2 regions of the Ensifer sp. YR511 genome follow, and region 1 is predicted to be linked to the other one. Evidence: riboswitches for the same ligand, from Rfam matches in the RefSeq annotation. Region 1 holds a riboswitch; the other holds the start of a gene.
What was found. A riboswitch is a leader RNA that binds a small molecule or an ion and turns the genes downstream of it on or off. The one in region 1 is predicted to bind FMN.
Positions count from the first base shown of each region.

Region 1 (5,826 bases):
CTAGGAGCGTTCTCGCTCGTCGCAAATCACAAGTGCCGAAACAGAAAGAGGCCGGGACGTCATGTCCCGGCCTCTCCCGTTTTCTCCGGGCGGTAACGCTTACATCGCGTTGATGGCGCCAATGGAGAAGAACAGGGTTTCGCCAGAGGAGTCGTCGACGCCGTCATTGTCGGTGACGACATAGCCGTTGCCGGCGGCATCGACGGTGAAGCCTTCGACCTTGTCGACGACGTAGCCATTCAGCGCCTTCAGTTCCGGAATGAGGTCACGAACCTCTTCCTTCTTGACGACGGGCAGTTCACCGCCAAGGGCAGCTGGCTTCAGTTCCGAGAGCGCAACGCGATAGATCGTCTTCAGCTTGGCAGCCTGACCGATCAGGTTGTCGCGCTCGATGACATAGGCATAGTCGCCGTGGACGGAAATTTCCGACAGACCAACCCAGCCGTCACCGGCCTTTTCGAGTGGGTAGCGCACGGCGCCCCATTCTTCGCTCTTCAGGTTGTAGGAGACGAGCTTGACGAAGCCCTTCTCGTCATCCTTCCATTCGCGCTGAACCGCCATCCACAGCGTCTGCTCGTCGCCTTCGCCTACAACGGTGATGCCTTCGAAGCCAAAGCGGGTTTCGCCGGCACGCAGCGCTTCCGGCAGGGCGATTTCCTTCTTGATCTCGCCCTTCTTGTTCACGTGGAAGATCGCGTGGCTGTAGAGCTTGTCGGAGTTGCCTTCCGACGCAAGCCAGAAGCCCCCTTCCCCGTCATTGGCGATGCCTTCGATGTCGAGCTTCTGCGCCGGTGCGCCATCGCGGGTGATGGCGAGCGCTTCGGTGATCAGCGCCGGCTTCTGGGTGGCGTCGATGGTGAAGATCGTGGGCTGCGACGAGTAGACCGAATCGTTGACGGCGCGCAGGAAGCCGGGCTTGTCGGCGACGGCAGCGAGACCGGAGAGTGCGCCGAAGCCGATCGGCAGGCCATCCTTCTCGGCGGAGCGGATCTGCGGATAGACCGCTTCGCCCTCGGCACGCTCATAGATCATCACGTGCGAGCGCGCGCCGCCGTCCTCGACGAGATCGACTTCGTTTGCGGTCGCAAACAGATTGCGCGCGGGGATCGCGACGGCGCCTTCCGGCGAGATGCCCGACGGCAGGAGCTGCAGCAGCTCAGGCTCGGCGCCCGTATCCTTGTAGACGCCGACGATCGAGGCACGCTCGGACAGAACGAAGAACAGGTTGTCGTCACCGAACTTCGCCGCTTCCAGGCCCTCGGGCTCAACGCCCTTGGCCGAAGAGCGCTTCTCCGGATAGTGGCCGATGGCGGCAATCGCATGCTCCAAGCTCGCGCCCGATTCGAAGAGCACCTTGCCGGTGGTGTCGAAGATCGTGAAACCGCGCGAACCGCCTTCATAGTCGCCTTCGTTGGCAACAACGATGCGGTTGTCGTCGAGCCACTTCACCGCGTCGGGCTCGCGCTTGCGGCCCGGCTGCTCGTCCTTGAAGGCAATCGCGCCGTTGCGCTTGGTGTCGATGTTCTTGAGGTCGACCGTGCCGGCAGAGAAATGCGTCTTCACCGTTCCTGTCTTGCCGTCGATGATGACGATGTGGTTGTTCTCCTGCAGCGTCAGCGCGATCTCGTCCTTGCCGTTGAAGGAAACGAATTCCGGCTCCGGGTCTTCACCGGCGATTTCGGCAAGACCGGTCAGCGTCACGCGCTTCAGCGAACCGCAATCGGCAACACCATCCTTCAAAGACAAGATGACGAGGTCGCCGGCCGGCATCTGCGGGATCTTGCCGTCGTTCAGCTCTTCATCGCGCTCGTTCTCGATGGCGATGGCCGCCAGCGTGCGGTCCTTGTTGACGGCGATCGAATCCGGCTGGCCGCCGAGATCGCAGGTCGCATCGACTTTCTTCGAGGCCAGATCGACGATCGCAAGAAGCCCCGAAGGCTTGACGTAGCTTTCGCGCGTGTTGACCGCGACGAGTGCCTTTGCACCGGCGATGGTGACCGAGGTCGGCTCGCCGTCAAAAGAGACCGTGCCGGCTGCCTTCGGCGCCTTGGCATCGGTGATGTCGATCAGGCCGACGCGCTTGCCGGGGCTGTCGGAATAGACAAGCGTGTTGCCGTCTTCGCTGGCCGTGATGATTTCGGCAGATGTCGGCGCCTTGCGCGCATCGCCTTCCGGCAGGTTATCGGCAACAGCAAAGGATGCAATGCGGTTGAAGACGGGCTCGGCCGCCGCAGGAAATGCTGCGGATGCAAGAAGAACGGCCGCAAGCGCGGTCACGCGCGAAGTGATGGTCATGAAATCCCCCATGTGCGAACACTGAAAACATGGGGGTTCTGCGCGATGCCGATGACAGCCGAATGACAACGCTTGGGTTTTACACCGTTCCGGTTGCAGGCGCGGCGCGCTCGCGCCGCATCTCGTTGCGCATGATGAACAGCGAGGCGCCAAGGATCAGCACTGCGCCGACCCAAAGATATCCTGTCGGCGCGTAACCGAAGACCAGCCAGCCCGCAAAGACGTTAAGCGGCAGCTTCAGATCGTCGAAGGGCTGCACGTAGGCAGCGTCGGCAACAGTATAGGCGAGCGTCAGCAGATATTGTGCGACTACGGTCAGTATCCCGGCGAGAAGCAGGAAGCCGAGTGCTGTCCCATCCGGCATGGTGAAGCCGGCCGAAAGCGCGATGGCGCCGTTGATCGGCGTCAGAAGCACAAGCAGCCATACGGTGATCGTTTCGGGGCGCTCGATACTTGTGAGGCTCTTGGTGATGAGCGACGAAGCGCCCCACAACAGCGCCGATAGGATCGGCAAAAGGGCGGCCCAGCTGAAGCTGTCCGACCACGGTTCGAGAATGATCATCGCCCCGGCGAAACCGACCGCGGTCGCGGCCCAACGCGCCGCGCCGACGCGTTCGCCGAGAAACAGGCGGGCGCCGAGGATGATGAAGAACGGCGAGGTCATGACCAGCGCGATCGCCTGCCAGATCGGCACGTGCGCCAGACCGGAGACCCAGGCCCCCACACCGAAGGCGGCCAACACCACGCGCGCGACGTGACGCCAGGGATAGTCGGTGCGCATGGCCGACAGCCCGACGCGTCGCAGAAACGGCAGTGAGAAGAGGAAGGCGAAGGCATATTGCCAGAACGCCATGGCGGTGGCTGGAAAACCGAGCTTCATCGTCAGCCATTGGGTGACGACATTGAGGCCGGCGAAAGCGATCCCGGCCAACACCATGAAGCCGGCTCCGGCCATGGCGCGCGAGGAGGAAAAGCCGAGGGAAGTCTGATTCATGTCATGCACCCTGAAAGCGGACCAAACACAAATCAGGACGCATGAGCGCACGGCACGACGCCGGGCATCCCTGCCCTTCGTGCCAGCGACCATTCTCTTTCATCCGGACTATGACCGTCGGCTCCGGAGTTGCACCGGATCTGCTGACCCTCTCCCCAAAAATCGAGGAAAGGCGCTCGCGGGCTTGGGCCACCTTCGCGCGTCTCCAAGACGCCGCGCTGTCATGCCCTTACCGCCGGTGGGGACTTTCACCCCGCCCTGAGAATGGGCAAGCCCTAGAGCAAATGACGGACACCCGCAAGGGCTGCCCCCAAAATGCGAAAGGGTCCGGCTTGCGCCGAACCCTCGAATACCTGGACTGCCGGCCTCGTGTCCGGCCGCCAAGCAAATCTCATCAGCCGTTGACGGCATCCTTCAGGCCCTTGCCGGCCGTGAACTTCGGCACGTTGCGTGCCGGGATGTCAACTTCCGCACCCGTGGACGGGTTACGGCCCTTCGAGGCTTCGCGGCGCGAAACCGAGAAGTTGCCGAAGCCGACCAGGCGAATGTCGCCGCCGTTCTTCAGCTCAGCCTGGATGGTCTCGAAAACTGCATCAACTGCAGAAGATGCGTCGGTCTTGGAAAGTCCGGCCTTCTCAGCAACGGCAGACACGAGCTCATTTTTGTTCATGTTTCCACCCCTTTCAGATTGGTTCGAAACGACTGTGTTTTAAGGCGCGGCGGCTTGCGCTTCGCCCGCGTCTTGCCTTTCCCAATTGCGCCTAATCCCTTGGAATGCAAGGCTTGCAGGGCGCTTTTACAACAAAAAAGACCGGCCAATGGCCGGTCTTCCCAATTTTTCTGCAAAATGAGCGCCGCGCGAGCCGGCTGCACCCATTTTCAAGCCCCCGTCAGTGGGCGACGGAGGAGCCTGCTTCGTCCTGCGAATCAACCGGTGCTACGGTTGCCGGCTCGTTTGCCGGGTCCCAATCGATCGGTTCCGGCATGCGCACCAGAGCGTGTTCGAGCACTTCGCCCACCCGCGAAACCGGGATGATTTCGAGCGCGTTCTTCACGTTGTCCGGGATCTCGGCGAGATCCTTGGCGTTCTCTTCCGGGATCAGCACCTTCTTGATGCCGCCCCGCAGCGCTGCCAGGAGCTTCTCTTTCAGACCGCCGATCGGCAGCACGCGGCCGCGCAGCGTGATCTCGCCTGTCATTGCAACATCCTTGGAGATCGGGATGCCGGTCATGATCGACACGATCGTGGTTGCCATGGCGACGCCGGCCGAAGGGCCATCCTTCGGCGTCGCACCTTCCGGTACGTGCACGTGGATGTCACGCTTGTCGAACAGCGGCGGTTCGATGCCGAAGTCGATTGCGCGCGAGCGGACATAAGAAGCCGCCGCGGAAATCGATTCCTTCATCACGTCGCGCAGGTTGCCGGTGACGGTCATGCGGCCCTTGCCGGGCATCATGACGCCTTCGATCGTCAGAAGCTCGCCGCCGACCTCAGTCCATGCGAGACCGGTGACAACACCGATCTGATCGTCACGTTCGGCTTCGCCGTGGCGGAAGCGCGGAACGCCCAGATAGTCGTTGATGTTGGCAGCGTTCACTTCGACCTTCTTGGCCTTGCCCTTGATGATCTCGGTCACGGCCTTGCGGGCGAGCTTCATCAACTCGCGTTCGAAGTTACGCACACCGGCTTCGCGGGTGTAGGTCTGGATGACCGCCATCAGCGCGCCGTCTGTGACCGAGAATTCCTTCGGCTGCAGCGCGTGGTCGCGGATCGCCTTCGGCAGCAGATGCCGCTTGGCGATTTCCAGCTTTTCCTCTTCCGTGTAGCCGGCGATGCGGATCACTTCCATGCGGTCCATCAACGGCGCCGGGATATTCAGCGTGTTGGCGGTGGTGATGAACATCACGTTGGACAGGTCGTATTCGACCTCCAGGTAGTGGTCCATGAAGGTCGAGTTCTGTTCCGGATCCAGCACCTCGAGCAGCGCCGACGACGGATCGCCGCGGAAGTCCTGGCCCATCTTGTCGATTTCGTCGAGCAGGAACAGCGGATTGGACCGCTTCGCCTTCTTCATCGACTGAACGACCTTGCCCGGCATCGAGCCGATATAGGTGCGGCGGTGGCCACGGATCTCGGCTTCGTCACGAACGCCGCCCAGCGCCATGCGCACATATTCGCGGCCGGTCGCCTTGGCGATCGACTTGGCGAGCGAGGTCTTGCCGACGCCCGGAGGGCCGACGAGGCACAGGATGGGGCCCTTGATCTTGGTCGAACGCGCCTGCACGGCGAGATACTCGACGATGCGCTCCTTGACCTTGTCGAGGCCGAAATGATCGACGTTGAGCACTTCCTCGGCATGGTTCAGGTCGGTCTTGATCTTCGACTTCTTGCCCCAGGGCAGGCCGAGCAGCCAATCCAGGTAGTTGCGAACGACGGTGGCTTCCGCCGACATCGGGCTCATCTGGCGCAGCTTCTTCAGCTCTGCATCAGCCTTTTCGCGCGCTTCCTTGGAAAGCTTGGTCTTGGCGATACGCTC
Region 1 covers NZ_FNGR01000002.1:90,076-95,901, forward strand. Annotated here, with positions in the region: gene BLU15_RS04925 (MarR family winged helix-turn-helix transcriptional regulator) at 1-4, shown strand, start outside; gene BLU15_RS04930 (esterase-like activity of phytase family protein) at 100-2,307, opposite strand; gene BLU15_RS04935 (DMT family transporter) at 2,375-3,289, opposite strand; FMN riboswitch at 3,377-3,559, opposite strand; gene hupB (DNA-binding protein HupB) at 3,684-3,959, opposite strand; gene lon (endopeptidase La) at 4,180-5,826, opposite strand, start outside.

Region 2 (5,826 bases), on a different contig from region 1:
GCGCCGTTGCGACCGCGATCGCACTCACCGGCTCGTCGCTCTCGATCGTGCCGATCCTGCTCTTTGCCCAGATCCGCGGCGACGTGCTCGGCAACCCGCATCTCGGTTACGCGCTCGCCTTCGGCATGATCGTCGTCACCGGTATCGCCAACGCGATCTACATCTGGCTGCGCAGCCGCAGCGAAAGGTGGCTGAAATGAAGAAGATCTGGGCCTGGGGAGCCCTCGTTTTCGGCCTCCTCTATTTCACCCTGCCGCTCATCGGCATGACCAACTTCTCCTTGAAGATGCGCCGCGGCGAATACTCCTTCGACGCTTACCAGAAGGTCTTCGCCGACCCGCGTTTCCAGGAGACCTTCACCTACTCGGTGCTGCAGGCCTTGTTCACCATCCTCTTCGGTGTTCTGCTCGTCGTGCCGACAGCCTACTGGGTCCGCCTCAAGCTGCCGCGGCTGCGCCCCGTCATCGAGTTCATCACGCTGCTGCCGCTGGTCATCCCAGCGATCGTCATCGTCTTCGGCTACATCCGGCTCTACAACACCTCGAGCTGGCTGCCGTTGACGGGCTCGCTCACCGGCACCAACATCCTCCTGATGTTCGGCTATGCGACGCTTGCGCTGCCCTACATGTACCGCGCGGTCGACACCGGCCTTCGCACCATCGACGTCGCCACCTTGACCGAGGCTGCCCAAAGCCTCGGCGCCGGATGGACGACGATCCTTGCCAAGATCATTCTGCCGAACGTGCTCGTCGCCGTGCTCTCGGGCGCCTTCCTGACCTTTGCCATCGTCATCGGCGAGTTCACCATGGCGGCCTTGCTCAACCGCCCGGCTTTCGGCCCCTACATGCAGCTCCTGGGCGCCAACCGCGCCTATGAACCGGCCGCACTCGCCGTCATTGCATTCGGCATCACCTGGGGCTGCCTCGGCCTCATCCAGCTCGTCTCGCGCTTTCAAAAAAGCGCGCCTCCTAAGGCCTGAGGACCGCACCCATGAGTTTCCTGTCACTCACCAGCATCAAGAAGTCCTTCGGCCCGGTTCACGTCGTGCACGATTTCAACATGGACATCGAAAAGGGCGAGTTCGTCTCGTTCCTCGGGCCATCGGGCTGCGGCAAGACCACGGTCCTGCGCATGATCGCCGGCTTCGAAAGCCCGACCAGCGGCAAGATCGTCATCAACGGCCGCGACCAGAACTCGCTGAAGCCCAACCAGCGCAACATCGGCATGGTGTTCCAGGCCTATGCGCTGTTTCCCAACATGAACGTGCATGACAACGTCGCCTTCGGCCTCAAGGTCGCAGGTACAGACAAGTCGGAGATCGACGCGAGGGTGAAGCAGATGCTCGGGCTGATCAAGCTCGAGCACCTGGCGGACCGCTTCCCCTACCAGCTCTCCGGCGGCCAGCAGCAGCGCGTTGCGCTTGCCCGCGCCATTGCGGTCAAGCCGCAGGTGCTGCTGCTCGACGAGCCGCTGTCGGCGCTCGACGCCAAGATCCGCGTGTCGCTGCGCGAGGAAATCCGGCAGATCCAGCAACAGCTCGGCATCACCACCGTGTTCGTGACCCATGACCAGGAAGAAGCGCTGTCGATCTCCGATCGCATCGTCGTCATGAATGCCGGCCGCGCCGACCAGATCGGCACCCCCTTCGAGATCTACAACACGCCGTCAACGCGTTTCGTCGCCTCCTTCGTCGGCACGCTCAGCATCATCGAAGGCAAGGTCGCGGACCCGGCCGCGGGTGCCGTCACGATCGGCAACCAGCAGATCGCGCTGAAGGATCCGATTGCCGGCATGAAGGGCGGCGACAGCATTTCGCTGGCGCTTCGTCCCGAAGCGGGCTCGATCGCCGAGGGCGCCACGGGCGACACGTCGCTTTCCGGCGAGGTCGTCTCGACGAGCTTCCTCGGCTCGGTCATCCGCACGCGCCTTCGCGTCGGCGGCGACGTCATCTCCTTCGACATGTTCAACAATCCGGGTGTGGCCCCGCCGGTTTCCGGCGACAATGTCACGCTGCGCTTTGCCGCCAAGGACCTCTTGGTCATCCGCGAGTAAGCGGATTGGAAGCCATCGGAACGATTTCTTCCGATGGCTCCAAACACTGGAAAAATCTGTCGTGATTTCTGGCATTTTCGTCGCACCGTGCGTTTGACCGCGCGCGGTCGCGCTATATAGTCGCGTTGTTCTCAGGGCGGGGTGAAATTCCCCACCGGCGGTAGCGGCCGAAAGGCCGAAGCCCGCGAGCGCCTCAGGGTTTCGCCCTGGGGGTCAGCAGATCCGGTCAGAATCCGGAGCCGACGGTCACAGTCCGGATGGAAGAGAGCAAGCAGCAACGTGGGTCCCCGCGACGGGACCTCGCGCGCATGCATGTTCGCCCGACGGGATCATTGGAAACGCCAAACCCTGAAAGGCTTGAGACCATGACCATTCTTTCCCACCCCGCCGCCAAGATCGCGATCGTTCGTGCCCGCTGGCATGCCGATATCGTCGACCGCTGCGTCGATGCCTTCGTCACGCAATGGACGAAGCTTGGCGGCTCGGCAGCCGACGTCGAGATCTTCGACGTGCCCGGCGCGCTCGAGATCCCGCTGCATGCGCAGACGCTGGCCAAGACCGGCCGCTATGCCGCGATCCTCGGCACCGCCTTCGTCGTCGACGGCGGCATCTACCGCCACGATTTCGTCGCCGGCACCGTGCTCGACGGCATGATGCGCGTGCAACTTGACACCAGTGTGCCGGTGCTTTCCGCCGTACTGACGCCGCACAATTTCCAGGAAAGCGAACCGCTGATCGCCTTCTTCCGCGAGCACTTCGTTACCAAGGGTACGGAGGCGGCCAACGCCTGCGCCCAGATCCTCGACGCCCGCGCCAAGCTGGCGCTCGTCAACGCCTGATCGGCGAGATGCGGTTGAGGTAGGCTCGCCCCTCATCCGCCCGGTGAAGGCTTGCCCCTCATCCGCCCGGTGAAGGCTTGCCCCTCATCCGCCCCGTGAAGGCTTGCCCCTCATCCGCCCGGTGAGGGGAATGCCCCTCATCCGGCCTGCCGGCCACCTTCTCCCCGCGGGCGGCGAGAAGGACACAAGCGGCACCCTTGTCGCGCAAACTCTCTCCCCGGGCTACCGAGAACGGCCTTCCACTCGGGTCCATCACAAACTCCGAGGCAGTTCTCGTTCCCTCTCCCCGCCTACGGGGAGAAGGCTAGCGTGAGGGGGCGGCGGCAGGGGCGAACAGCGCCAAACGCTGCGCTTGAATCAACCTCTGAACCACCTGAATCGGCTCACCAGCTTGAGCCGGCAACGCACTGTTTCGACTCGCAAAATCAATGCGCGGCCTCGTTCTTGCGCAGGCTGCGATCCAGTGCCGCCACGCGGTGCCGGTGCCCCGCCACCTCGTAGCCGACGATGGTGACGACGGGCGCGAGCATCAGGATGATCAGGCACTTGGCCATGTCGAGCCCGGCTATGGCCGCGACCACTGACGCGGCCAGCACCACTGCCGTGCCCGCGAGCAGCCAGAGATGCAACCGCTCCACCTGCTGCATAAGATAGGCGTACATCGCATAGAGCAGCCCGATGTAGCACGCGACGGGCACCGCAACGGTCAGCACCGTTGCGACCGAGCCGATATGCGCCTTGTGCTCGATGTAATAGGCCGCCACATGCAGGCCGGCGCCAGTCGCGACAATCGAGGCGAAGATCGGCATGTGGCCGTAGCCCCAGACGAAGGAGCGTTTTTGACGGTGCCGGTGCAGGATCTCGGCGCTCGGCAGCAGAAAATAGATCCACCACATGCCGAAGGTGAGCCCCGTACCGGCGAGGCAGACGAGCGCGACATCGAGGTTCCAGCCCTGCCCTTCGACCACGGCGGAGATTGAGGCGACCGTGCCGACCACCCCTTCCCCAAGCGCGATGATCGCGAGCAGCCCGTAGCGCTCGGCGATGTGATGGGCATGCCAGGGCGTTCCGCCGTAGCGCATCTCGGCGACATAGGGGCCGACCATCTCGATCGCCGTCAGCCCCACGACCATGACGAAGGTCACCAGCAGCGAGAAATCGAAGAAGATCAGAACGACCCAGCCGAGCTGGGCGAGGCTGATTGCTTTGACATAGGCCATGCAGGCATCCCGTCGTGCCGGGTTCTGCTGGCTGGCGCGCAGCCATTGGAAGAGCATTGCCACCCGCATGACGACATAGCCGAGCACCATGATGCCGTTGTCGAGATGCTCACCCTTGTCGATCGATTCGAACATCGGCGGCAGGCCGATCGCAAGGATCAGCACGCCGAGCATCTGCACCATGGTGACGATGCGGAATACCCAGTCGTCCGTGTCGTAGGCGGAGGCAAACCAGCTGAAATTGATCCAGGCCCAGCAGATGGAGAAGGTCGCAAGCGCGAAGCCGAAGAGGCCGGAAAAGAAGTGCCCTTCGGCCAGGAAATGAGCAAGCTGCGAAGCCGCCAGGCTAAAGGCGATGACGAAGGTCAGGTCGAACAAGAGTTCGAGCGTCGTCGCCGTCCTGTGATGTTCATGCGTGTCGCGACCGCTCATGCGCGCCACATGGTGGTGCGCGCTTTGATGCGGCTCGGTCGGGGTGGTTTCACTCATGCGGCTACGCCCTTCAATTGACGATCCGCAAGAATATTCAAATATTTGCAGAAGCTTCGTCAAGGCGAAGCGGGAGACCGGACATGAAAACGCCCGGCATCGCTGCCGGGCGCGTCGTCACGATGCCTGAGGGAGGATCAACGGCATCGCGAGATAAGGTAGGCCTTGAACCGGGAACCGGATGCAGACGGCAAGCCGCCCGCCCCTTTCCTCAACCGGCTCTTGCGGCATCCAGGCGATTGATCGCCTCGACATTGCCGGCCGAAGAGCCGTTCGGGTCGAACTCGGACGCGAGCCAGGTGTCGACGATCGACTTTGCAAGCTCCGGACCGATGACGCGGGCGCCCATGGTGATGATCTGGGCGTTGTTCGACTTGGCGGCCCGCTCGGCCGAATAGGTGTCGTGCGTCAGCGCCGCGCGGATGCCCGGCACCTTGTTGGCCGAGATGCATACACCGATGCCGGTACCGCAGAACAGGATGCCGCGGTCATGCTTGCCCTCGACAACCTGCTGCGCCAGGTTCTGTGCGAGGTCCGCATAGAAGCCGGACTGGCTGAGATCCACGACTTCCACGTCGCTGCGGCCACCGAGATGGGCGGCAATGACATCCAGCAGGGGCTTGCCGGCGCTGTCGGCTCCGATTGCAATCTTCATGATTGTTCCTTTCCTTCTTCTTGAGCTGCAACGGCTGGGGGCTCAGATCGCCTTGGCGACACGCTGCAGAATGTCGAGATAGCCAGTGACGTCCCAGGCGGAGCGGCCGATGAAGAGGCCGTCGATATGCGCCTGGGTGATCAGTTCTTCGCAATTGCCGGGATTGACGCTGCCGCCGTAGAGCACCGGCACGCGACGGCCGAGGGCGGCTTCCGCCACCTCTGCGATGCGCTTGTGGCGCTCGTCGGCATAGTCAGCCGTCGCCGGAATGCCGTTGACGCCGATCGCCCAGACCGGCTCGTAGGCCAGCAGGATCGTCGCCTTCTTCGCCGCGCCTTCGAGAAGTGCCAGCGCGCCTTCGACCTGGCGCTTCAGCACCTGATCCGCCTCGCCCGCTTCGCGCTCGGAAAGCGTCTCGCCGATGCAGATCAGCGGCGCCAGACCATGGCGCACGGCGGCTGCCGTCTTCAGGCCGACGGTGCGGTCAGTCTCGCCGAAATGCTCGCGCCGCTCGCTGTGGCCGAGCTCGACCACATCGAGGTTGCAATCCGAAAGCATCAGCGGCGACACC
Region 2 covers NZ_FNGR01000001.1:779,474-785,299, forward strand. Annotated here, with positions in the region: gene BLU15_RS03875 (ABC transporter permease) at 1-200, shown strand, start outside; gene BLU15_RS03880 (ABC transporter permease) at 197-979, shown strand; gene BLU15_RS03885 (ABC transporter ATP-binding protein) at 991-2,052, shown strand; FMN riboswitch at 2,176-2,325, shown strand; gene BLU15_RS03890 (6,7-dimethyl-8-ribityllumazine synthase) at 2,418-2,891, shown strand; gene BLU15_RS03895 (low temperature requirement protein A) at 3,317-4,600, opposite strand; gene BLU15_RS03900 (D-erythrulose-4-phosphate isomerase) at 4,812-5,255, opposite strand; gene BLU15_RS03905 (triose-phosphate isomerase) at 5,298-5,826, opposite strand, start outside.
Region 2: another riboswitch for FMN. It lies ahead of BLU15_RS03890 (6,7-dimethyl-8-ribityllumazine synthase); the one in region 1 lies ahead of BLU15_RS04935 (DMT family transporter).